2 linked regions of the Congzhengia minquanensis genome follow. Each later gene encodes a partner of the first gene's protein in a complex. Links are inferred from orthologs where the notes say so. Each region holds a gene or a part of one and is shown on either strand. Other genes may lie near its edges. The genes, in order: H8698_RS00975 and uvrB.

Region 1 (12,090 bases):
TGAACTTTTAAAAGGTATTGATCCGAAACGCCCCATTTTAATCATCGGGCTTGGAAACCGCTCCATCACCTCAGACTCGCTGGGCCCTGCCGTGATTGACAGATTGATGATTACGCGACACTTGTTCCACTATGCACCTGAGGCCGTGTCGGACAATTTAGGCTCTGTGTGCGCCATTGCCCCCGGCGTATTGGGGGTTACAGGTATTGAAACGGGTGAAATCATTGCCGGCGTGTGCGAAAAGGTGCATCCCTGCGCGGTGATTTGCGTGGATGCATTGGCCGCTCGAAATATTGACCGCGTAACGCGCACCATTCAAATTTGCGACACTGGAATAAACCCCGGCGCAGGGGTGGGCAACAACCGAAAAGAGATTTCGCAAAACACTCTGGGCGTGCCGGTAATTGCCGTGGGCGTGCCCACAGTGGTGGACGCGGCAACCATAACAGACGACACGCTAAATCTTGTCATTGACAATCTTTTGTCGCAAAACGATGACAACACCGCTTTTTTTAAAATGCTGAAAGGGCTAAACCCCGAAGACCGGTTTGGATTAATTAAAGAGTCAGTTTCAAAGTCCATGCCCAACTTTATGACCACACCCAAGGAGATTGACATTTTGATTGATAAAACTGCAGAGGTTGTGGCAAATGGCATTAATTTTGCTCTACACAAGGATATAACCTTTGAAGATATAGATATTTACGTTTCTTAAAACACAAAACATCCCTTTACCGCATATGGTGGTTTAGGAGGTGTTTTTATATTATGATGAAACATAGAAACCGCGCAGTCGCCGCTATTTCAGGCGGAAAAAAATATCCCGATCTGCGCGGAACCGTTACATTTAACGGCATGGAAGAAGGCGTTTTGGTAACCGTTCAGGTTACCGGCCTGCCGGTGCAAAACGAGTGCTGCGGCTGCGGCGTTTATGGGTTCCATATTCACAGCGGCGGCTCCTGCACAGGAACCGAAGCCAACGAGTTTGCTGATGCAGACGGGCATTTTAACCCTCGGGGCTGCCCACATCCATACCATGCAGGCGATATGCCGCCATTGTTTGGGAATCACGGCATGGCATATATGTCGTTTTTAACCGACCGCTTTACGTTAGAAGAAATTATCGGTAAGACAGTGATTATTCACTTAGATCCGGATGATTTTACAACCCAGCCCAGCGGAAATTCAGGCGAAATGATTGCCTGCGGCGTGATTGCACGATAAGTAAAAAAGCTGCCTTTCGGCAGCTTTTTTACTTATATTATTGTGCTTTTTTCAGTCTTGCAAAAGAACCCATCAGGGATTTCGTGCCCACTTCGTCGAACACTATTTCTAATTTTACGTCGCCGCCTGCCGGGGTTACAGACAAAATCATGCCGGTGCCAAACTTTTTATGCACCACCATGTCACCCGCTTTAAAGTCGTAAGACACAGGCTCGGTGCGCACACCCGCGCTTTTGCGTTCAAAGATTTCCTGAAACAGGTCGCTCTGACTTTTGGCCTTTTTTCTGCCGCCCACTTCTGTTTTCGGGCTCCGGTCTGCTTCAACAATATCCACATACTGCTGCGGGATTTCATCTAAAAACCGGGAGGCTTTGGAATAAACCGAACCGCCGTACATAGACCTTCTCATGGCGTAGGAGAGCGTGAGGCGTTTTTTTGCCCGCGTAATACCTACATAACACAGGCGGCGTTCCTCCTCAATTTCCTCCTCGGAATACATGGAACGCTGGCTGGGGAACAGCCCCTCCTCCAAGCCGCATAGGAAAACTGCCGGAAACTCTAAGCCTTTGGCGGAATGAAGCGTCATAAGAACCACGCTGTCGGCCTCTGTGTCGTAATTGTCCACGTCTGCAATTAAAGCCGTGTTCTCTAAAAATTCAAACAGGGTTGGCTCCTCGCTGCTCTTTTCATATTCCTCTGCAGAGAGGATAAACTCCTGAATGTTTTCTATCCTCGTTTGGTTTTCAACAGAATCCTCCGACAAAAGCATATCCATATAGCCCGAACGCTTATAAACCGCCTCAATGATTTTTGAGGGCTGGGTTTGGTCGGTGTCTGTCTGAATTTCGCGGATTAATTTCGTAAACGTCAACAGCTTTTCCGTTACCTTCGCAAGCTCCGGAATGGTATCTGCAATTTCCATGGCGGCAAACATGCTGATGTCCCGTCCGGCTGCCGCTGCCGCCACCTTTTCTACCGTGGTGACGCCAATTTTACGAGATGGCTCGTTTACCACGCGCATAAGTGACAGGTTATCGTTGGGGTTAAACACAAGCCGCAAATATGCCAGCATGTCTTTAATTTCCTTTCTGTCGTAAAACCGCAGCCCCGCCAGCACACGGTAAGGAATTCCGAAGCCGGATAGCGTGGTTTCCAGCACGCGTGACTGCACGTTGGTGCGGTATAAAATTGCGCAGTCGCAATAGCGCATTCCGTCTACCTTCACCAATTTTTCAATGGTTTTTCCGATATAGTCGGCCTCTTCATATTCGTTGTCCGCTTCAAACAGCAAAATTTTATCCCCGGCGCCGTTGCTGGTCCACAGCTCCTTGCCTTTTCTTCCGGCATTGTTGGCAATCACGCAGTTTGCAGCGTTTAAAATATTTTGGGTAGAACGGTAGTTTTGCTCAAGCTTAATGACCTTAGCCTGATCGAACTCCTTTTCAAAGTCTAAAATGTTATTGATGTTGGCGCCGCGGAACTTGTAAATACTCTGGTCGTCGTCGCCCACCACGCAAATATTCCGATATTTTCCCGCCAGCTGGCTGGTTAAAAGATACTGCGCGTTGTTCGTGTCCTGATACTCGTCCACAAACACGTAGCGGAATTTATTCTGGTAAAACTCCAGCACCTCCGCGTCTAAAGAGAACAGCTTCACTGTCAGGATAATAATATCGTCAAAATCCAGCGCGTTTGCCTCAAACAGCCGTTTTTGATAGAGCTTGTAAAGCTCGCCTACCTTTGTCATGCGGAAATCGCCGTTATAGGCCGCCAAAAACACATCTGGCTCCATCAAATTGTCCTTCGCATTCGAAATCTCCGCCAACATAGATTTGGGCGGAAACGTTTTTTCGTCCATGCCCAGCTCTTTTAAGCACCGTTTTATCAGCGTTTTCTGGTCGGCAGAGTCGTAAATTAAAAAGTCCGACGCATAACCTAAAAGGCTAATGTTCCTGCGCAGGATTTTCATGCACACAGAATGGAACGTGCCAATCCACATACCCTCTGCCCCGTCGCCAATTAAGCCCTCGACCCTGTCTTTTAATTCATTTGCGGCCTTGTTGGTAAACGTGATGGCTAGAATTTGATAGGGACGAGCCAAGCTTTGTTCTAATATGTACGCAATTTTGTTTACCACCACTGTGGTTTTGCCCGATCCGGCGCCCGCCAAAATAAGAAGCGGACCCTCGGTAGCTAAAATTGCTTCTTTTTGCCTGTCGTTAAATTGATCTAAATTCATAGTTCCCTCGCAATTAATTCTTTCATTTGTGTCAGGGCGCGCTGCGAAATCTTTGCATACCGCTCCCGCTTGTTTTTAATTCGTTCCGTTAATCCGTCAATAATTCCAAAGTTAATGTTCATTGGCTGAAAGTCCGCGCCGGAAAACGTTGAGATGTAATGCCCCAGCGCGCCGGTTGCCGTTGTGGATGGAAACATGAGCGCACTCTTTCCCTCCAAATGTCTGGCGGCGTTAATTCCGGCAACAATGCCCGATGCGGCAGACTCCACATAGCCCTCCACGCCCGTCATTTGCCCTGCAAAAAACAGGCCCTTGCGGCTTACCGTTTCAAACGCTGCCGTCAGCACGCCGGGCGAATGGATATAGGTGTTGCGGTGCATTACCCCATAACGCATAAATTCTGCATGTTCTAAGCCCGGAATCATGGAGAAAACACGTTTTTGTTCTGAAAACGTCAGATGGGTTTGGAAGCCTACAATGTTGTAAAGCGTGCCGTCCTTATCGTCCTGCCGAAGCTGCACCACGGCGTGATACCGCTCCCCGGTTTCGGGATGTTCCAAGCCCACCGGTTTAAGCGGGCCGAAGGTCAGCGTGTCTCTTCCGCGCTGTGCCATTACCTCAACGGGCATGCACCCTTCAAACACCTTGTTGTTTTCAAATTCGTGAAGGTGTGCGGTTTTCGCGTTTACCAGTTCTGTGTAAAACGCCTCATACTGTTCCTTTGTCATGGGGCAGTTAATGTAGTCTGCCGTTCCCTTGTCATACCGTGCTTTTTTGAACACCTTGGTTTTGTCAATGGAATCAAATGTGACAATCGGCGCCGCAGCGTCGTAAAAATATAGATAACCGTTGCCAAAAAATGTTCCGATATGTTCCGAAAGCGCGTCTGATGTAAGAGGCCCGGTGGCCACCACCACGCAGCCCTCTTTTGGAATTTTGGTAATCTCCTCATTTTTAACGGTGATGTATGGGTTTTTCGTAACTTTGTCTGTCATCATCTGGGCAAAACCCACCCTGTCCACCGCCAGAGCGCCTCCTGCCGGAACTTTTGTTTGGTCGGCGCACGCTGTCACCAACGAACCTAACAGCCGCATTTCAGCCTTTAGGAGACCTGCGCCGTTTTCTAAAGTATCTGCTCTGAGAGAATTTGAGCACACAAGTTCTCCCAAAAGGTCGGAGCTGTGCGCAGGCGTTTTCTTTTCCGGCTTCATTTCATAAAGCGTTACGTTAATTTTATGCTTTGCAAGCTGCCATGCCGCTTCGCACCCGGCTAGACCGCCGCCAATCACTGTTGCATTCATATTCATATTCATGTTCCTTCATATTCCGTAAAATATTTTTCAACCATTCGAACGGGCCTGTAGGCCATTTTTGCTTTTCTTAAGCCCTCAAGCCCCATGTCCTCCTCGCGGTTAATAAATTCAAAACCGCTCCACTCGTTTTGCACAAATTGCTGATTTATCATGTTAAAGGATCCCCGGATGGAGGTGTCGGCATATTCAATGTGAATGAGCGCCATGTCGTCTGTTATGGGTTCGCCTGCAGAAAATGCCGCAAGCTTTCCGTCAACGCGGATTCCTCCTAAGGTTACGCCAAGCTTGTCCACGTTGTCAAGCAGCCGCACCGTTGCTTCTTCCGACAGGCCTGAGCCATGGTTCTTCTGTCCCTGTTTCCAGTTTAAAAACAACTCCTTGCACTCATCTGCGTTTTTCTGCCCCAATCGCTCATACTGAAAATCGTAGTGATTTAAAAATGCGTTTAAGTGGTTTTTCTTCTGATGGAGCTTTTTGCCCCGAAGATGAATTAAGCTGTCGCTTAAATAAACATAGTCCGCATTGTTGCGGTCGCTGTAGATGCGAAGTTTATTTCCAAAAACTGCGCCACACTCCTCTGCCATTTGTTCTGTCATTAAAATAAAATGGGGCGAACCGCTCTGGCGGTTCATAAACTCAAAGGATTTTTCTGCCGCCGCCTGTCGGTTCCCGTTCCCCAGAGGATAGGTGCAGCCCACGCCGTGGTGCCTGCCATGAAAAAACAAGACAAGGCAGCCGTCCACAATATCATACTGAATTTTTCCGCTGCCCGCCCACATGAATAGCGTAGTAAAGTTATAAGTTGAGCTTTCGCTCTTTCCCAAATATTCCTGTAATACGTTTTTATCTTCAATTGCAATGTCTTTCGGACTCAACATAGTTTCACCTTAAATTCTGTAGTAGTCAAATAAATGCATCAGCTGTTCATACGTCCTTTTGTGGTCTAAGGAAATTTCACAAAACAGCTCAAATGCCAAAATGCCCTGAAGCACCAACATGCCCAAACCGTTATGAATACGCGCGCCCCTTTTCTTAGCCTCTTTTAAAAACACCGTTTCTTTCGGGTTATAAATAATGTCGCTGCACACCATGTTTTCGTGAATCAAATCCATAAAACCGCAGGGGTTGCCGCTGTCGCCGGCGCCGTGCATTCCCACAGGTGTGGTGTTGATTACAATGTCGTAATCCTTGGCTTTGTCCAGCGTATCGTAAAATATAGTTTCAGTATAGTGTTCTACCATTTCGCCGATTATATGTATTTTCTCCATGCTTCTGGACGTAATGGAAATGGATTTTGCGCCGGATTTGGCGAGCGTAAAGGCAAGAGACCGGGCAGAACCGCCAGCGCCCATCATTAAAATATTTTTATTTTTAATTTCATGTCCCTCTAATAAAAGAGACTCACAGTAACCATTCCCGTCGGTGTTAAAACCGTGCCACACGCCGTTACGGTTTACCACGGTGTTCACCGAGTTCATGTGCTGCGCCTCAGGGCAGATGTGGTCTAAATAGTCCATCACGCAAATTTTGTGGGGCGCGGTAATGTTAAAGCCACACGCTCCTATGGCTTTCACGCCCCGCATGGTGTCACCAAGCTTTTCCGGCGGCACGTCGAACGCTAAATAAGCCATGTCAATTTTGTTTTGCTCCGCCATGAAGCTATGCATGGCAGGAGACAGCGTATGCGCAACCGGCGTTCCCAAAATGCCGAACAGTTTCGTTTTATTTGTTGTTTCAATCATCGTTTTCTTTCGCCGCCTTAGCATTTTCAGATTTTGGCTTTGCCGTGTTTTTCTCTTTCACCGGAGCAATAAAGCTCACAATTTTTCCCACGGTAAACACAATGGTGCCGGACTTTTCAATGGCCACCCGCTTTCCCAGCGCCTTGCCGCCAATGGTAAGCGCCGCAACAACCGCGGTTAACACAATGGTTAAAACAAACTCACTTTTAAAATAGCCCAGGGAAAACAGCATAATGACAATTGCCGTTGTGGCGCTGCCTGAAATGATGCCCACAATGTCGCCGATAACGTCGTTACAAAAAGAGCCAACCTTGTCTGCGTTGCGAATGAGGCGCACAGCTTCTTTTGCACCCCGCACCTTTCTGGAGGATAGGGAGTGAAACGGCGTTTCCTGCGCTGAGGTTACCGCCACACCGATAATGTCGAACAATACGCCGATGGCGATGAATATGCTCAAAATAATAAAAGCCATAATCAGGTTTACCCTGTTCATTAACCCCGACTGAATCATCTGCAGCATGGCAGAAATCACAAAGGTCACCAGAACAATTGTAACAACCCATTTACGGCCCTCTTTTTTATTTCCTGTTTTACGATATGTTTTAATTTTGTTTGCAGTTACCCGCTTATTACTACTGTCGTCAGACAAGCAAAACACCAGCCTTAAATTCAAACTAAAAGTTACGCCGCAAACTGAATTTACGGCGCATACAAATCTTTATACGATAAATTTTATAAAAAAATAGGTGGCAATACTTGAGGTAAATTTTGCGGTTTAGGTTCGGTAGGCTTTCCCGACGGACTGCTGATATGTCGCCAAATCAGTGGTTTCCCTTTAACGTCCGACCTGCACGGTCTCCCTATGCAGAACCGAATCACCACTTAAGTCCGCACTACAATCCCAAAAGTATCTCATACGAACAGCCTAGAGGTTTTCCCAAACAGTCAGACTTGCTCTTAGCCTCTTTTGCAGCCATGGTTTCAAGCAGCGATAACCTTTTTGTTTTGGCCGGAACGAAAAAGGTCTGTCCGCTATCCGCCATACCCACTCAAGGCAGGCTACGCTGTCCCCAGCACGCGTGCATTGCGGCCGCTAAACCGCACGGCAGTTGCACCAAGCAACAGGTTTCACCCTGTTTCGTACCTCAGTAGGCCACCTCAAAACGATACGGTTTTAAAGCGGGCAGATGAAGCACAAGAACAGGTCTCCACGGAAATGGGGTCGAATTTCGCATGCCATTGCGAGACGCCCCAAAGCCTTAACTCCCAGCACCAACCCCCGACTGGGCGTCGAAAGCAAGCACCAGGAACTTCATCGATGTGCCCTTCAACGGATTTTTAGGCCCGTCCTGGGAGCAAGCAGCGCTGACTAGGATACTGCACCACCGTGATTTTTTCTTTATCAAACATCATTAATATACCATAAATTTTGCTTTAAGTAAAGGCTCAATTAAAGTTTTAACAAAAATTTAAAATATGTTGTGAGTGACAATTGCCACTGCAATTCCCAGCGCCGCGCCGGCAATTACCTCTAAGGGCGAGTGCCCCACAAGCTCTTTCAACCGTTCTCCTGTAACCTCAAGCTTTTCCCTGCCAAAGTTTTCCACCAGCCGATTTAACAGCGCAGCCTGTTCGCCTGCAGCGCGCCGCACACCGGAGGCATCGTACATCACCACAAACGAAAACACTACGCAAACTGCGAATAAAGACGACGATAAGCCCTCATTTAATGCCACTGCTGCCGTTAAAGCGGTGACGAACGAGGTGTGTGAGCTGGGCATGCCGCCGGAGCCTACCAGGCGCTCAAAGTTAATTCTTTTGTCCTCAATCAACACCAGCAAAAATTTAATAACCTGGGCGCTGAACCAGCCGATGATCGCTGCAATCAAAATTTCGTTTGCCAGAAGTTCTTTTAACCACACGTTTTTTACCACCTTAAATTTTATCTGTCACGGTCTAACAAAAATTTTGAAAGATTGATTAAAAATTCTGCCTTAGCACCGTATTTTGACAAAGCGTCGACCGCCTTGTTGGTATAGTCCACAAGCATTTTTTCAGACTGCTCCAAGCCATAGATTGTAACAAAGGTCGATTTTTGGCTTGCATTGTCCTTGCCCGTTGTTTTGCCCAGGTTTTCGGCGCTGCCCGCCACGTCTAAAATATCGTCTTTAATTTGGAAAGCAATGCCCAAATACCGCGCAAACTCCTCCATTACAATCAGGTCTTCCCTGCCGCCACCGCCAAGCAGCGCCCCCACCTTCGCAGACGCCATAATCAGCGCCGCCGTTTTGTGCAGGTGCATGGTCATCAGCGTAATTGCGTCGATGGTTTTACCCTCAGACTCAATGTCAATCACCTGTCCGCCAATCATGCCCTCCACGCCTGCGCTGTCTGCAATTAAGGAGAGTGCCGCCAGCGTCATATTGGGCGAAACCTGGGACTGCTTTAAAATAGTTTCAAATGCCAAATTTAAAAGCCCGTCCCCTGCCAGAGTTGCAATTGCTTCGCCGTAAACCTTGTGGTTGGTGGGCTTGCCCCGGCGCAGGTCGTCGTTATCCATGCACGGCAAATCGTCGTGGATTAAGGAATAGGTATGTATCATTTCAATGGCACAGGCAAAGGGCATAACCTTATCCGTCTCCGCTTCTAAAACCTCGGCGCATGCCAGCGCAAGCACGGGACGGATACGTTTGCCGCCAGCGTGCAGACTGTAGTTCATTGCCTTATAGATAGTTGCCTGAGGACTGTCTTTCTCCTCAAGGTATTTATGCAGACTTTTATTCACTTCAACAATTTTGGCTTCTAACGCTTCTAAAAAATCCAATTAACTGTCCTCCCCGCTGTTAAAATCTGTTGTTTTAACAGTTCCTTCTTCATTCTCTGTTAAAAGCTTTACCTTTTGCTCGGCCTTGTCAAGCTGGTCGTGGCATTTTGCAGAGAGTTTCATTCCCTTTTCAAACAGAGCCACCGCTTCGTCTAACGGAGCGTCGCCGCTTTCTAAAAGGGTTACAATTTGCTCTAGTTCTGTGATTGACTCTTCAAAGGTTTTTGCCTTAGGCATGTTTCATTCCTCCCGTTTTGTCAAATCCCGCATTACGCATATAATAAAACAAATATTGCTGTGCAAAGCCCGCAAGTGGTCCGAAGGCCTCCACCGCGAACTCCCGGGGCGTTTTTGTTTTCATGGCTTCGCCGTACAGGCTGTTTAAACAGCGTTTGACCCAAACGTCAACGGGAAAGACCTCCCGCCGTTCTAAGCCGAACAGCAAAATGCAGTCCGCCACTTTAGGCCCCACTCCGCTTATGGTGAGCAGCTTCTTTCTAGCGCTGTCTGTGTCAAGCGCTGCGATATCTGAAAAATTGCTGCTTAAAAAGGTTTCACAGGCATTTTTTATGTAGTGTTCGCGGTAGCCAGCCCTTAAAAAGGATAAATCGCCTACAATCCTCTCCGGTCCGGGAAACGTAAAATAGGTTTTCCCGCCGTAACTTAAACGATCTCCAAACTGCTGGCAAAGCCTTTGAATGATTCCCTGAATCCGCGGAATATTGTTGTTGGCGGATATGATAAACGATACCACACATTCCCACAAATCCTGGTTTAAAATCCGGATACCACTGCCATATTCTGTGGCATCCTTTAAAAATCTGTCATGTTCCGAAAGCGTTTTCTTAATTTGACCATAATCGGTATCAAGGTCGAAATAGCCACGCCAAATATCATGAAATTCTTCTTCCGTCACATTACGAAAAACGATAAATCCCTTTTCTTTGCAAACGTTTATCACGCGGTTTCGGGCAACAACGGTGTAACTGCCGTCTTCCTCCCTTTCCCAGCGAAAGCACTGTCCACATTCAAAAATATGCTGCGGTTCAAAGCTGCAAAGGTTTTTCAGCACAACTTGTTTTTTCATAAAGGTATCTCCTAATCGGGCCTGCCCGTAAGAACCCCCTCCTCTTTCAATGTCAGAAAGTTCAGCTGCCGCAGCGCTTCATAAAGCACAATTGCCACAGAGTTAGAAAGGTTTAACGACCTTGCGCCCTCCGCCATGGGGATGCGGATGCAGTTTTCATAGTGTTCCTTTAACAGCGGTTCCGGCAGGCCGTGGGTTTCTTTGCCGAAAACAAGGAAGTCCCCGTCTTGAAATGTTTGGTCGCTGTGGCGTTTGCCGGCCTTTGTGGTGCAGAAATAATATGTTCCCGGGCATTTTTCAAAAAAGTCCGTTAAATTTTCATAATATCGAATGTCTAATTCGTGCCAGTAGTCTAACCCGGCGCGCTTTAGCTTTTTATCGTCAATCGCAAAGCCCATTGGCTTTACGATATGCAAAATGCTGCCCGTTGCCTTGCAGGTTCTTGCAATGTTTCCAGTGTTTTGGGGAATTTCAGGTTCAACGAGCACAATGTTCATTGCCATGTCTATTTTGTCCTTTCGTGTTAAAGCGATTTTAAAAACCGCTCAATTCTGCTTAAAGCGTCATTGATGCTGGAAATGGAATATGCGTAGGAACAGCGGATGAACCCTTCGCCGCTTGCGCCAAAGGCAGAACCGGGAATTACGGCAACCCTTTCTTTGTTTAAAAGGGCCTCGCAAAAATCAGATGAGGTCATTTTCGTGCTCCGAATGTCGGGAAACACATAAAAAGCTCCCTCCGGTTCGAAGCAGGACAGGCCAATGTTCCGAAATCCGTCTACAATTACCCTTCTTCTGTAATCGTATTCCTCCCGCATTTTCTTTATGTCCTCATCCCCCTTCTTCAGGGCCTCAATAGCCGCATATTGGCTGGTAGTCGGCGAGCACATAATAGCGAACTGATGAATTTTAAGCATTTGCTGCATAATTTCCTTAGGCGCGGCAACATAACCCAGACGCCATCCTGTCATGGCATAACTTTTGGAAAATCCGTTCACATAAATGGTGCGCTCTGCCATGCCGTCAATAGAAATGATGGAGGTGTGTTTTCTCCCATAAGTAAGCTCGGAATAAATTTCGTCTGTTAAAATGATGATATTGGTATCTCTTAAAACAGCCGCAATTTCCTCTAAGTCCGATTTTGTCATAATGCCGCCTGTTGGGTTGTTGGGATAGGGCAAAATCAGCATTTTGGTTCTGGGGGTAATGGCGTCTTTCAGCTGTTTTGCAGTGAGCTTAAATTTATCCTCCACCTTTGTCACAATTGGCACCGGAACACCGCCGGCTAAAATGGTGCAGGGCTTGTAGCACACAAAACAGGGCTCGGGAATAAGCACCTCATCACCTGGGTTAACAATAGAACGGATTGCAAGATCAATAGCCTCGCTGCCGCCCACCGTGACCAAAACTTCGCCTTTGGGGTCGTAACTCACCTGGGTGTTACGCTCAATATAGTTTGAAATTTCTTTTCTCAGTTCCAAAAAACCGGCATTGGCTGTGTAGTGAGTTTTCCCTTTTTCCAGGGCGTAAACGCCTTCATTTCGGATATGCCAGGGGGTGACAAAATCCGGCTCGCCAACGCCTAAGGAGATAACCCCCTCCATGTCGCTGGCAAGGTCGAAAAATTTTCTAATGCCCGATGGCTCAATGGTTTTCACCACG
Region 2 (12,004 bases), on another replicon or contig:
CCTCTGCCATTCCGGAAACGGTGAGGCCCAGCGCACCGGAGCCAAGCAGTTTAAAAATGAAGGGGGTTAAAAATTCCCGCAGGACGGAAAAAAACACGATAAAGCCGCATACATTTAACATGGTCTGCACAGCGCGGCAAACGGCGTCGGAAAACGCACGGCCAAGATGAATTGCCATAACCGTGCTGGTCTGATGCCCGTCGCTTTGTTTAGAAAAAAAGGAAAAGAAAATTCCGGTTAAAACAGCTGAAACCACATGCACCGCATAGAGGGTAACCCCTAAGCGGGTGCTTCCCAACATCCCTGCTCCCACTGCGCCGATAACGAACAGCGGGCCGGAATTGTTGCAAAACGGAAGCAGGCGCATTGCCTCATTTCGGCTGATTTCCTTGTTTTCGTACAGTTCTGAAACCATTTTTGCCCCTGTGGGATAACCGCATAAAATTCCCATTACAAATACCACTGCTCCGCTGCCGCTGACCTTAAAAAGCCGTCTGGAGATAGGTGCCGCTATTTTTCCTGCACAGCTGACAAACCCCGTGTTCACCATGAAAGAGGATATAACAAAAAAGGGAAACAGCGAGGGAATAACCGTTTGAGCGCAAAGAACCAGTGCGCTTTTTGCCGCCTCCATAGACGTGCCTGCGCCGCAGACCACAAGCGCCAAACCTGCCGCAGACAGTATATAAATGACAATATGTTTTGCTTTCATCCTGCTCACCTCATGTAATTATTATGAAGCCTGCCGCATAAGTATTACATGAGGTGAACGTGATATGAAAAGGCGAAAAAAAAAGAGCGAATCGATTTCTAAAAAAATCGTAGGCCGTTTTGATATTCCGGAAGACGTAGTGTTTGACATTCCGCGAATCACGGTTTGCGACAACACGGAAATTCGAATTGAAAATTATAAAACCGTTTTAGAATATGAAGAAACAGCAATTAAACTTGCCTGCAAAGATAAGTTTATCAATATTAACGGCAAGAATTTAAACATTACCATTATAACCGATGACGAAATCAGCGTCAAAGGCATTATCACCGCGATTGAGTTTGCATAGGAGGTCGCCATGTTTATCCCGGCTTTATTTTCTTATTTCAGGGGGTATCTGGTTATCACAGTTACCGGAAACTTTACGGAACGTTTTTTAAATGTCTGCACCGCTCAAAACATTCTCCTGTGGGACATCACACGAATTTCGGGCAGAACCATACGGTGCAAAATTTCTGTGCGTGCATTTAAAAAGCTTCCGAAAATTGCATATAACACAGGTGTGAATGTAAAAATCAATGCCCGGCACGGTTTCCCCTTTATCCTTCAGCAATACCGCCGCCGAAAAATTATGCTGGCCGGTATATTTATATTTATCCTGTTCGTGGTTATGGCCAACCAGTTTGTGTGGGACATTGAAGTGCGCGGAAACGAAACGGTGAAAGCCGCCGACATTTTAGCGGTTTTAGAAGAAGAAGGTTTAAAATGCGGTGTTTTAAAATCGAAAATAGACCAGCGCACCTTAAAAAATAAAACCATGTTAAAAATTCCTGCCCTTTCCTGGCTGTGGGTTGACAAGCACGGTTCAAAAATTATTGTAGACGTCAGAGAGCGGGTTCCCGTACCGGAAATTTTTAATCCCGACGACTACTGCAACATCATAGCTGCAAAAGACGCGGTAATTGACTCATTAATCGTACGGGGCGGCATCCCGGTGGTTTCCATCGGCGACACAGTTTTAAAGGACACGGTGCTGGTAACGGGTAAAATTCCAAGCTCTTTAAAGTCTGAAATTCGATACGTGCAGTCTGACGCACAGATTTATGCCCGGGTATGGTATGAAAAAACACAGCAGTTTTCGCGTATTTCTACCATCCGCACCCAAACGGGTAACAAAAAAAAGCAGTATACGCTGAAAATTTTCGGCAGGGAAATCCACCTGTTCCATTCCGGCAACCCGCCCTATGAAAACAGCGACATAACAGAAAACAAACATGAGCTCTCTGTTTTTGGAAACTATTTGGGTGCCACGCTGATATCACGGGAATTTAAAGAGGTAACGCTTTCTGAAGAACTGCACACGGAAGAAAGCATAGCAGCCCAGGGCGCACAAATTTTGAAAAACCAGATTGATGACGAAACCCTGCCGGACTCAGAGCTGCTTTCCGTTTCCGACTCGTACCGGGCTATTAACGATACCACCGTGGAGGTGACGGTAAAGGCCGAATATAAAGAGGACATTGCCGTAAAAGTAAAAGGTGAAATTGAAGCGCCTGCACCGGAAGAGGGCGAAAACGGAGAAGCTTTACCGCCCCAGGCTTGAAATAACCCAATTTGTTTGATATAATAAATTATAAATCTTTTAACGCAGGAGAAACGGAATGAAAAAAACAGTGTTAATTACAGGCGCTTCCCGCGGAATTGGCGCAGCAGCCGCAGTTTATTTTGCACAAAACGGGTTTGACGTTGGCATTAACTTTTTAAAAGAAGAAAAATCTGCAAAAAATGTGCTGCAGCAGGTAACGTCTTTGGGACGAAAAGGCGTCTTACTGCAAGCGGATGTGGCTGACCCCAGCCAGGCCGCTGAAATGGTTGAAAGGGCCGCGTCTTGTTTCAACGGCATCGGCGTTTTGGTGAACAACGCAGGGGTTGCGAAGCAATCGCTGTTTACCGACGTTACGTTTGAAGAATGGAACCGTATGTTTGCGGTAAATGTAGGCGGCATGTTTAACACCACAGCTTCTGTTGTGCCGCTGATGGTGCACGAAAAACAGGGGGCAATTGTAAACGTTTCCTCCATTTGGGGCATTTGCGGCGCGTCCTGCGAGGTACACTATTCCGCTGCAAAGGCGGCAGTTATCGGCGCTTCCAAAGCGCTGGCAAAGGAGCTTGCGCCATCAAATATCCGCGTAAACTGCGTTGCCCCGGGCGTAATTGATACAGATATGAACAGTAATCTTTTACCGGAGGATTTAGAGTGTTTAAAAGAAGAAACGCCTCTGGGAATAATCGGCACTGCACTTGATGTGGCAAAGTCAATCTTTTTTTTAGCGTCTGATTCCCTTGCGCCCTTCATCACCGGGCAGGTGTTAAGCCCAAACGGCGGGTTTATAATGTAACGAAAAACACGTCACAAAAATGTGACAAAATTTTCATAAAAATATCTTGAAATTTAAAATAAAATCCAGTATAATAATTTTCGTTCTCCCGGTCAGGGAGTGAACAAAAGATGCAGTAAAACCAATTCCTGTGGTGTATGCTGCATCTTTCTTTTTTTCTTTATTTTTTCTTGTTCTGCAAAAGCTTAATCCTGTCGCGGATTGAGGCCGCGTCTTCAAACCGCAGTTCTGAGGCCGCAAGTTTCATTTGTTCGGTTAAAATTTCAATCTGCAAATGAATGTCCATTTTCTTGGAAATTTTAACGTCTGCAATGGTTTCGTCCGGTGCCTCTCCCAAAGCGGAAATTACGCCTCTGATGTTTTTCTTTATCGACTGGGGCGTAATGTTGTGCTGTTCGTTATATTCCTGCTGTTTTTTCCGCCGCCTGTTGGTTTCAGTAATGGCGCGCTCCATTGAGTTCGTAATTGCGTCGGCATACATAATTACTTTGCCGTCTGCGTTTCTTGCTGCGCGGCCAATCGTCTGAATAAGCGATGTTTCCGATCGCAAAAAGCCTTCCTTGTCCGCGTCTAAAATGGCAACCAATGAAACCTCAGGAATGTCTAACCCCTCCCTTAACAGGTTAATTCCCACCAGCACGTCAAACAGGCCTTCCCTTAAGTCCTTCACAATTTCCATGCGCTCAATGGTTTTCACGTCGGAATGGAGGTATTTCACTTTAATGTCCATCTCACGCAGATAGTCGGTTAAATCCTCGGCCATTTTTTTCGTTAAAGTGGTAACTAAAACGCGGTTTCCCTTTTCCGTTTGGCTGTGAATTTCACCAACTAAATCATCCACCTGCCCTTTAACGGGACGCACTATAATCTCCGGGTCAAGCAAACCTGTGGGACGGATAATTTGTTCTGCAATCTGCACAGAGCGGCTGCGCTCGTAGTCGGCTGGCGTGGCACTGACATAAAGTACCTGGTTAATTTTTCCTTCAAATTCGTTGAAGTTTAAAGGGCGGTTGTCAAAGGCCGAGGGCAGGCGAAACCCATAATCCACAAGGGATTGCTTTCTCGCCTGGTCGCCGTTGAACATTGCCCGCACCTGAGGAACCGTAACATGCGATTCGTCAATGACCAAAAGAAAATCTTTCGGAAAATAGTCCATTAAGGTAAACGGCGCCGAGCCCGGCTCCCTTCCGCTGATGTGGCGCGAATAGTTTTCAATGCCCTGGCAAAAGCCAATTTCCCGCATCATTTCAATGTCATAAGTGGTTCTTTGTTCAATTCTCTGGGCCTCGAGCAGCATATCATTTTCTTTAAAATACTTCACACGCTCCGCAAGCTCTGCTTCAATGGTGCCGATGGCTTTTTCCATTTTTTCTTTTGTAGTAACATAGTGGGACGCGGGATAAATTGCCACATGGTTTCTAGTGCCCTTAATTTCACCCGTCACAACGTCAATCTCAGTAATGCGGTCAATTTCGTCGCCGAAAAACTCAATCCGAATGGCGCTGTCGCTGCTCTCTGCGGGGAACACCTCTAAAACATCCCCCCGCACGCGGAACTTCCCGCGGACAAAGTTAATATCGTTTCGTTCATACTGAATTTCAACTAATTTTTTTAATATGCTGTCCCTGTCGCGAACCATGCCCGGACGCAGGGAAATCACAAGCTCGTTGTAGTCGATTGGGTCGCCTAAGCCGTATATACACGACACGCTGGCAACAATGATAACGTCGCGCCGCTCGAAAAGCGCCGCAGTAGCACTGTGGCGCAGCTTGTCAATTTCTTCATTCACCGCTGAGTCCTTTTCAATGTAGGTATCGGTATGGGGAATATATGCCTCCGGCTGGTAGTAGTCGTAATAGGAAACAAAAAACTCAACGGCGTTCTCGGGAAAAAATGCCTTAAACTCACTGCAGAGCTGGGCTGCAAGGGTTTTGTTGTGGGCCAGCACCAACGTAGGCTTTTGCACCTTTTCAATGACGTTTGCCACGGTAAAGGTTTTTCCCGAACCGGTAACGCCCAATAACGTTTGTTCCCTTTCGCCGCGCAAAATTCCGTCGGTCAGTTTATTGATTGCCTCAGGTTGGTCGCCTGTGGGCCGGTAGTCGGAATGTATTTTAAAATCCACAAAATTTCACACCTTTCCTATAAATTTAATCTTCTGATTGCAATTGTTTTCTATATTCCGTGGGGGTATGTCCACTAAATTTTTTAAATATTCTGTTAAAATTCCGAATGCTCTGAAACCCGCACTCCACTGCTAAAAATGCGATGTCGGCCTTGGTGTGCAACAGCATTTCACAGGCAAATTCAAAGCGGAACATATTAATAAACTCTTTAAAATGCATGTTAAAACAGCGGTGAAACAAGGCTGAAAAGTAGTGATATTCATAGCCCAAAGCCGCAGCCGTACTACCTAGGGTTATTTCGTCGCTTAAATTTTCTGATATAAATGCAATTACCCGGTTCCGAAACTCATCGGATGATTTCATGTCAAAAGCAACGGCATGTTTTAAACATTCACTGCACACCAGATAAAGGCAGGATTTGGCCAAATATAACTCCGGCTGTCCCTGAAAAAACAGATGTTCTTTTAAAAAGGCTTCCTGCTTCAAACCGCATTTAAATTTTGAATAGCTGATTTGACTGTTGGCTTTTGAAAAGCTCAAAACAAAATCTTCCGAAAACACGCCAACCCAAATTTTAGATTTCCCGTCCACAGCAAAAGAATGTACGGCATAGGGAGAAATAAGAATCATTTCACCAGGCTTTAGCACATCAGGCTTTCCGTTTACAGACAACTCCACCGTGCCCTTAAGAACGTAAATTAACTCATAATTTTTGTGAAAATGTGCGCTATAGGAAATATCTGAATATAAAAAGGCATTATAGTTATAGTTTCCGCAGGAATTTGATGTCTGGTGCTGAATCATATTTACCCTTCCAAATCTTAAATTCTGTCTATAATTATATAACATATTGCTTGCTTTGTCAACCTGCGCTGATATAATGAAATATGTGGGGTGAGCAAATGACAGGAACAATATTTTCCATTGAAGAATTTTCTGTTTACGATGGGCCAGGAATCCGTTCAACGGTGTTTTTAAAGGGGTGTCCGCTGCGGTGCAGCTGGTGCCACAACCCCGAGGGACAGCTTAAGGAAAGCGAAATGATTAAAAGTCCAAACGGGTGCATTGGGTGCGGAGCCTGTTTGCAAACAAGCGTGCAAAAAGAAGATGGCAGCATTTCTTTTACTGAGGAAAGCATAAAAAATTGTCCAATCAATTTAATTCGGGTGTGCGGTGAAACCGTCAGCAGTGGTCAACTGTGTGAAACGCTGTTAAAAAACAAACGGATTTTAAATGCCGGCGGCGGGGTCACCTTTTCCGGAGGCGAGCCGTTTCTGCAAAGTAAATTCCTTTTTGAATGTATTATGAAGCTGAAAAACAAACTGCATACGGCAATTCAAACAAGCGGCTATTGCGACGCAAATACCTTTTGCAATGCATTAAATATAACAGATTATTTTTTGTTCGATTTAAAGCTGGCCGACGATGCCATGCATATCAAATATACCGGCGTTTCGAACCGGCCGATTTTACGGAATCTTTCGGCACTTGCAAAAAGCGGCGTACCTTATGTTGTGAGAATTCCGCTCATTCCCGGTGTAACTGATTCAACGCGCAATCTGACACAGCTTGCGCAGATTTTAAACGATAACCATGTTTCTTACGCCGAGCTGCTACCATACAACAAAATGGCCGGCGGAAAGTATAAAATGCTTCAAAGAAACTATGCGCCAGGCTTTGACGAAGCTGCGCCGCCCCAACCCCGCCAGGATTTGTTTTGGTCGTTTGGAATACGCACAAAAATTATGTGAACGGAGCGATTGTATGACTGAAAAAATTGAACTTCAATTAAAACAGCTGAACAGCAAAGCTTATCAAACAAAGCGGAAACATATTGAGGACGCCATGTTTGACGACATTAAAAAGTCGGAAAACTTTATCAATAATTTTCAGAAAATCGTAGCACTTGAAAAGCCTTCTTTCTTGGAAAACGACGAATTTGGTTTTAACAGAAGCACTGATTTGACCATCCCACCCTATGGCGGCAATGTTACGCCGAATTATTACCGCATTATCTCCCAGGGCTTTGATGCGGTTTTAGACCAAATTGGAAAAGCGGTTGCCAAAACTACAGATGCGGAGAAAAAAGCCTACGGCAAAAACATGGCAAAATGTATTCATTTGTGTCTGGAATTTTGCAGTCAATACAAAACAGCTGCCAAAGCAAGCGGCAATTTAAAGCTGTATGGCGCTTTAAAAAAGGTTCCTCACAAAGGGGCAGAATCGTTTTATGAGGCCTGTGTGTTTCTAAAAATCTGCATTTATTTCTTGCGGATTTCTTTTGTCGACCACTTAGGCCTGGGGCGTTTTGACCAATATATGTATCCGTTTTATCTGCATGACAAAGCTTGCGGTGTGCAGGATAATGAGATTTTTGAAACCTTAGAATCTTTTTTCATTGCGATAAACCGGGATACTGACCTTTACTCCGGCGTGCAGCAGGGGGACAACGGACAAAGCCTGGTGCTGGGCGGCTTTGATAAGGCTGGAAACAGCCAATTTAACGAATTGTCGCAAATGTGTATGCAAGCCTCTTTAGAATTAAATCTGATTGACCCAAAAATTAATTTACGGGTTGGCAAAAACACGCCGGACGAAATTTTTGAGTTTGCCACCTTGCTCACCAAGCAGGGGTTAGGGTTTCCGCAATACTGCAACGACGACGTTGTCATTCCCGGCCTTTTAAAGCTGGGATATGAGCATGAAGACGCTGTAAACTATGTGGTAGCCGCGTGTTGGGAATTTATTATACCGAATTGCGGGGCCGATGTTCCAAACATTCAAACAATGGACTTTCCGGCCGTTGTGAATCGGGCAGTTGTTGCAAAGCTGACAGAGTGTAAACATTTTGATGAACTGATGGACTGTGTAAAAAAAGAGATTGAGATTGAATGTGGCATGTTAATTCATTCACGCCGGGAACAAAAAGTTGTTAAGCGTCCGCTTCTGTCCATTTTTATCGACGGCTGTATCGAATGTCTTGCTGATATGTATGACGGCGGGGCAAAATATCATAATTTTGGCTGTCATGGCGCCGGAATTGCTAATGCCGCCGACGCTTTGGCTGCGGTGAAAAAGAATGTTTTTGACGAGAAGACGATTGAAAAATCGGAGCTTTTAAACGCATTGGCAAATAATTTTCGTGGCCATGACGAGCTTCGTAATCAACTTAGAAATAGCCCTAAAATGGGAAACAACGACGACTATGTCGACAGCATTGCCTGTGACTTAATGGACTGTTTCTCCAATCACTTAAACAACAAGAAAAATGGACACGGCGGAGTTTGGAGGGCAGGCACAGGAAGTGCAATGGAATATATCTGGAAAGGGGAAAAGTGTCCCGCCACCGCTGACGGCAGGAAGGCGAAAGAGGCCTATTCTTCAAGTTTTTCCCCCGCGCTGGATGCGAAAACGGCGGGTGTTCTGTCGGTAATGCAGTCCTTTACCAAGTATCCTTTATGCAATATTGTGAACGGCGGGCCGCTGACCATTGAAATACACGACACCGTTTTAAGAAATGACGTTGGCATCAAAAAGGTTGCAATGCTTGTGAAAAGCTATATCCTTTTGGGCGGCCACCAGCTGCAGCTTAATTCCATCAACAGGGAACGTCTGCTCGACGCCCAAAAGCACCCGGAGAACTATCCGAACCTAATTGTGCGCGTCTGGGGCTGGAGCGGTTATTTTAACGAGCTGGATTTAAGCTATCAAAACCATATTATTCGGCGCACAGAATATGGCAGTTAACGTTTTCTACTAAACAAAAAGGGGTGCGGCAAAATTTGCCGCACCCCTTATCTATCACGTTTTTATCGAATTCCTTTTTATGATCAAAAGAACGGCAAAGCTCTTCGTTATGCTCGATCTTTAATGGGAACATAATCTCCCGCTCCGCAAACGCTTTTATATGCCGGGCGGATAATTCTGCCGCCATACATCACTTCTTCAATTCTATGGGCGCACCAACCCGCCATTCTCGAGATTGCAAACATGGGAGTGTAAAGCTCCGGTGGAATGTTTAAGCACTTGTAAACAAAGCCAGAATACAAATCCACGTTGGCGCACATGTGCTTTTTCCCTTTTTTCTCCGCAAAAATCTCCGGGGTGAGCTCTTCAATCAGGCTGTAGAGCTTAAATTCCTTCATGTTTCCCGTAACGTCTGCAAGTTCCTCCGCTTTTTTCTTCAGCTGAACGGTTCTGGGGTCAGACTTTGTGTAAATGGCATGGCCCATACCGTAAATCAGGCCGGAATGGTCAAATCCGTCTTTGTCCAACAGCTTTGCAATGTGGTTTGCCACAGCGTCGCGGTCGTTCATATCGTCTACATTGGCCTTAAAGTCTTCAATCATTGCCATAACCTTGCGGTTTGCACCGCCGTGTTTTGGACCCTTCAGCGAACCAATCGCCGCGGCAATGGCCGAATACGTATCCGAGCCAGTTGAAGAAACCACCCGGGTCGTAAAGGCCGAATTGTTGCCGCCGCCATGCTCTGCGTGCAGAATCATGGCCAAGTCTAAAACCTTTGCTTCCAAATCGGTATATTGATTGTCCGGCCGGATCATATATAGGAAGTTTTCCGCCATGGAAAGCTCCGGCTGGGGGTTGTGGATATACAGACTTTTACCGTCAAAGTAATGAGCCTTTGCCTGATAGGCATAGGCCACCATGGTGGGAACTCTGGAAAACAGCAGAATGGACTGACGGATGATGTTATATAAATCGGTGGAGTCTGGGTTGTTGTCGTAGGAATACATGGAGAGAACAGACCTTGCAAGCTTGTTCATAATGTCATTACTGGGGGTTTTCATAATCATGTCTTCGCGGAAACCAAAGGGAAGCGGGCGCATTGCGCCGACCAACGCTTTAAAATCGTCCAGCTCCTTTTGCGTAGGCAGTTTTCCGAACAACAGAAGGTAACAAACCTCCTCATAACCAAACCGGTTTTCTTTTTCGCAGGCCATTACAATGTCAGTGACGTCAACACCGCGGTAGCTGAGCTTTCCGTCATCAGGAATCATTTCGTCCTCATACATGATGTAGCCGTGCACCTGGCCCACATTGGTGAGACCTGCCAAAACACCTGTGCCGTCGCTGTTTCTCAGGCCGCGTTTCACCTTATAATTGTCATAGTAGCCGGGTTCAATTTGTGTGTTCTGTTCAATCACACTGCACCACTGCTCCAGCGCGCTTTTTAAATATTCCTTGTTTTCGCCTTCCATGGCTTCACCTGCTTTGCATAATTTTTCTCTAAGCTTCTGCGGAATATTATACCTTATTTTTATAATAAAGTCAATAGATTTTGTTTTGTTTTATATGTTTCATTTCATTTTAGACAGATTGTTCTTTTATTTTCTCGGTTCAAGCACTAATTTTTGCAATTTTCATTTTTGTTTATTTCATTTTTGTGAAAATCCAGCAGTACAGTGCCAAAATTTTTTTCGCCAAATTTTCTTAAAAACGGTTGACAGGCTTTACGTTTCATATTATTATATTAAGTAACTATTTGAAAAGATACAAGAGAAGTTGTTGTCATATGCCCGCGTATGGCAGCGCAGCAAACATTCATTTTAAGTGGGCAGAAAGGCTATGTTAGTTTATGAGAATGTCAGAATTGTTTTTAAGCACGCTCCGGGAGGTTCCTGCCGAGGCGGAAACCATCAGCCATCAGCTGATGCTTCGGGCGGGAATTATCAGAAAGCTTGCGGCCGGGGTATATTCCTATCTGCCGCTGGGTTACCGTGTGCTTAGAAAAGTTGAAAATATTGTTCGCGAAGAGATGGACAGCGCCGGCGCCCAGGAGCTTTTAATGTCTGCCCTGCTTCCGGCGGAATCCTATCAGGCTTCAGGACGGTGGGACGTGTTCGGCGCCAATATGTTTCGTTTAAAAGACCGCAACAGCCGCGACTTTTGCTTAGGCCCCACCCATGAAGAAATTTTTACAGACACGGTGAAATCCTGCTTAAAATCCTACCGTCAGCTTCCTGTTACCCTATATCAGATTCAAAATAAATACAGGGACGAAAGCCGTCCTCGTTTTGGCATTATCCGTTCCCGGGAATTTGTGATGAAAGACGCTTATAGCTTTGACCGCACTTGGGAGGGGTTGGACGAATCCTACGACAAGATGTATCACGCTTACTGCAAGATTTTCGACCGTTTGGGACTTGACTATATCGTTGTTGATGCAGACTCCGGCGCCATGGGCGGTTCCGGCTCGCAGGAATTTATGGTAAAATCTGAAGTGGGTGAAGACACCATTTGTCATTGTCCTGCATGCCAGTATGCGGCAAATGTTGAAAAGGCGGAATGCATTGCGGTTGAGTTAGAAAAGGAAAGCGCACTTCCCCGCGAAAAGATTCATACCCCTAACGTAAAAACCATTGATGAGCTTGTGAACTTTTTGAACACAGACAGCTCAAAATTTGTTAAAACCTTAATTTATTCCGGCGGCGGAAAAACAGTTGCCGTAATGGTTCGCGGCGACCGTGAAGTGAACGAAGTGAAGCTTGCAAACCATTTAGGTGTTAGCTGCGATGACTTAGAGCTTGCCGCACCAAACGTTGTTTGTGAGGTAACCGGCGCTGACGTTGGGTTTGCAGGCCCCATCGGGCTTAAAATTCCTGTCGTGATGGACAAAGAAGTTTCGTTTATGTCTAACTTTATTGTTGGCGCAAATGAAACGGACTATCATTATATTAATGTAAATACAGAGGATTTTGAAGCCGAGGTTACTGACGTGCGCACCATTGAGCCCGGTGATCCCTGTC

The links.
Region 2: the proteins of H8698_RS00975 (region 1) and uvrB are in contact, whole or in part, in a crystal structure (PDB 7EGT), measured with the Thermus thermophilus proteins. The link is inferred for Congzhengia minquanensis from one-to-one orthologs. Residues at the interface, in WP_096412145.1 of Thermus thermophilus: His654, Arg656, Phe657, Gln666, Asp668, Glu669, Lys680, Arg681, Leu682, Ser683, Lys685, Tyr686, Ala687; in WP_096411307.1 of Thermus thermophilus: Glu23, Leu25, Arg26, Asp27, Gly28, Glu29, Arg30, Phe31, Arg55, Glu326, Asp327, Phe328, Glu379, Ser382, Gln383, His398, Gly400, Arg401.

The regions. Positions count from the first base shown.
Region 1 is NZ_JACRSU010000001.1:207,366-219,455, forward strand. What follows is about bases 863-3,863. They hold H8698_RS00975 (ATP-dependent helicase), read right to left. Parts: upstream 3,464-3,863; coding sequence 1,262-3,463; downstream 863-1,261. Other genes in these bases: H8698_RS00970 (superoxide dismutase family protein), read left to right, coding at 863-1,224; trmFO (methylenetetrahydrofolate--tRNA-(uracil(54)-C(5))-methyltransferase (FADH(2)-oxidizing) TrmFO), read right to left, coding at 3,460-3,863. Also shown: GPR endopeptidase, read left to right, coding at 1-715; more of H8698_RS00970, read left to right, coding at 769-862; more of trmFO, read right to left, coding at 3,864-4,770; H8698_RS00985 (DUF2156 domain-containing protein), read right to left, coding at 4,773-5,654; aroE (shikimate dehydrogenase), read right to left, coding at 5,664-6,518; H8698_RS00995 (Mg2+ and Co2+ transporter CorB), read right to left, coding at 6,511-7,191; H8698_RS13470 (Arc family DNA-binding protein), read right to left, coding at 7,612-7,680; H8698_RS01000 (divergent PAP2 family protein), read right to left, coding at 7,988-8,440; H8698_RS01005 (polyprenyl synthetase family protein), read right to left, coding at 8,461-9,342; xseB (exodeoxyribonuclease VII small subunit), read right to left, coding at 9,343-9,579; H8698_RS01015 (DNA-3-methyladenine glycosylase family protein), read right to left, coding at 9,572-10,429; tRNA (uridine(34)/cytosine(34)/5-carboxymethylaminomethyluridine(34)-2'-O)-methyltransferase TrmL, read right to left, coding at 10,441-10,932; H8698_RS01025 (aminotransferase class I/II-fold pyridoxal phosphate-dependent enzyme), read right to left, coding at 10,953-12,090. UniProt on the Escherichia coli protein: A helicase with DNA-dependent ATPase activity. Unwinds DNA duplexes with 3'-5' polarity. Translocates on single-stranded DNA with 3'-5' polarity. Initiates unwinding more efficiently from a nicked substrate than double-stranded DNA.
Region 2 is NZ_JACRSU010000002.1:231,721-243,724, forward strand. Bases 2,755-5,669 are described here. They hold uvrB (excinuclease ABC subunit UvrB), read right to left. Parts: upstream 5,237-5,669; coding sequence 3,272-5,236; downstream 2,755-3,271. Other genes in these bases: fabG (3-oxoacyl-ACP reductase FabG), read left to right, coding at 2,755-3,111; H8698_RS06185 (helix-turn-helix domain-containing protein), read right to left, coding at 5,262-5,669. In the rest of the region: H8698_RS06160 (nucleoside recognition domain-containing protein), read right to left, coding at 1-712; sporulation protein YqfC, read left to right, coding at 777-1,061; sporulation protein YqfD, read left to right, coding at 1,071-2,315; more of fabG, read left to right, coding at 2,374-2,754; more of H8698_RS06185, read right to left, coding at 5,670-6,041; H8698_RS06190 (glycyl-radical enzyme activating protein), read left to right, coding at 6,140-6,988; H8698_RS06195 (pyruvate formate lyase family protein), read left to right, coding at 7,002-8,984; H8698_RS06200 (citrate/2-methylcitrate synthase), read right to left, coding at 9,092-10,456; H8698_RS06205 (proline--tRNA ligase), read left to right, coding at 10,834-12,004. UniProt on the Escherichia coli protein: The UvrABC repair system catalyzes the recognition and processing of DNA lesions. A damage recognition complex composed of 2 UvrA and 2 UvrB subunits scans DNA for abnormalities.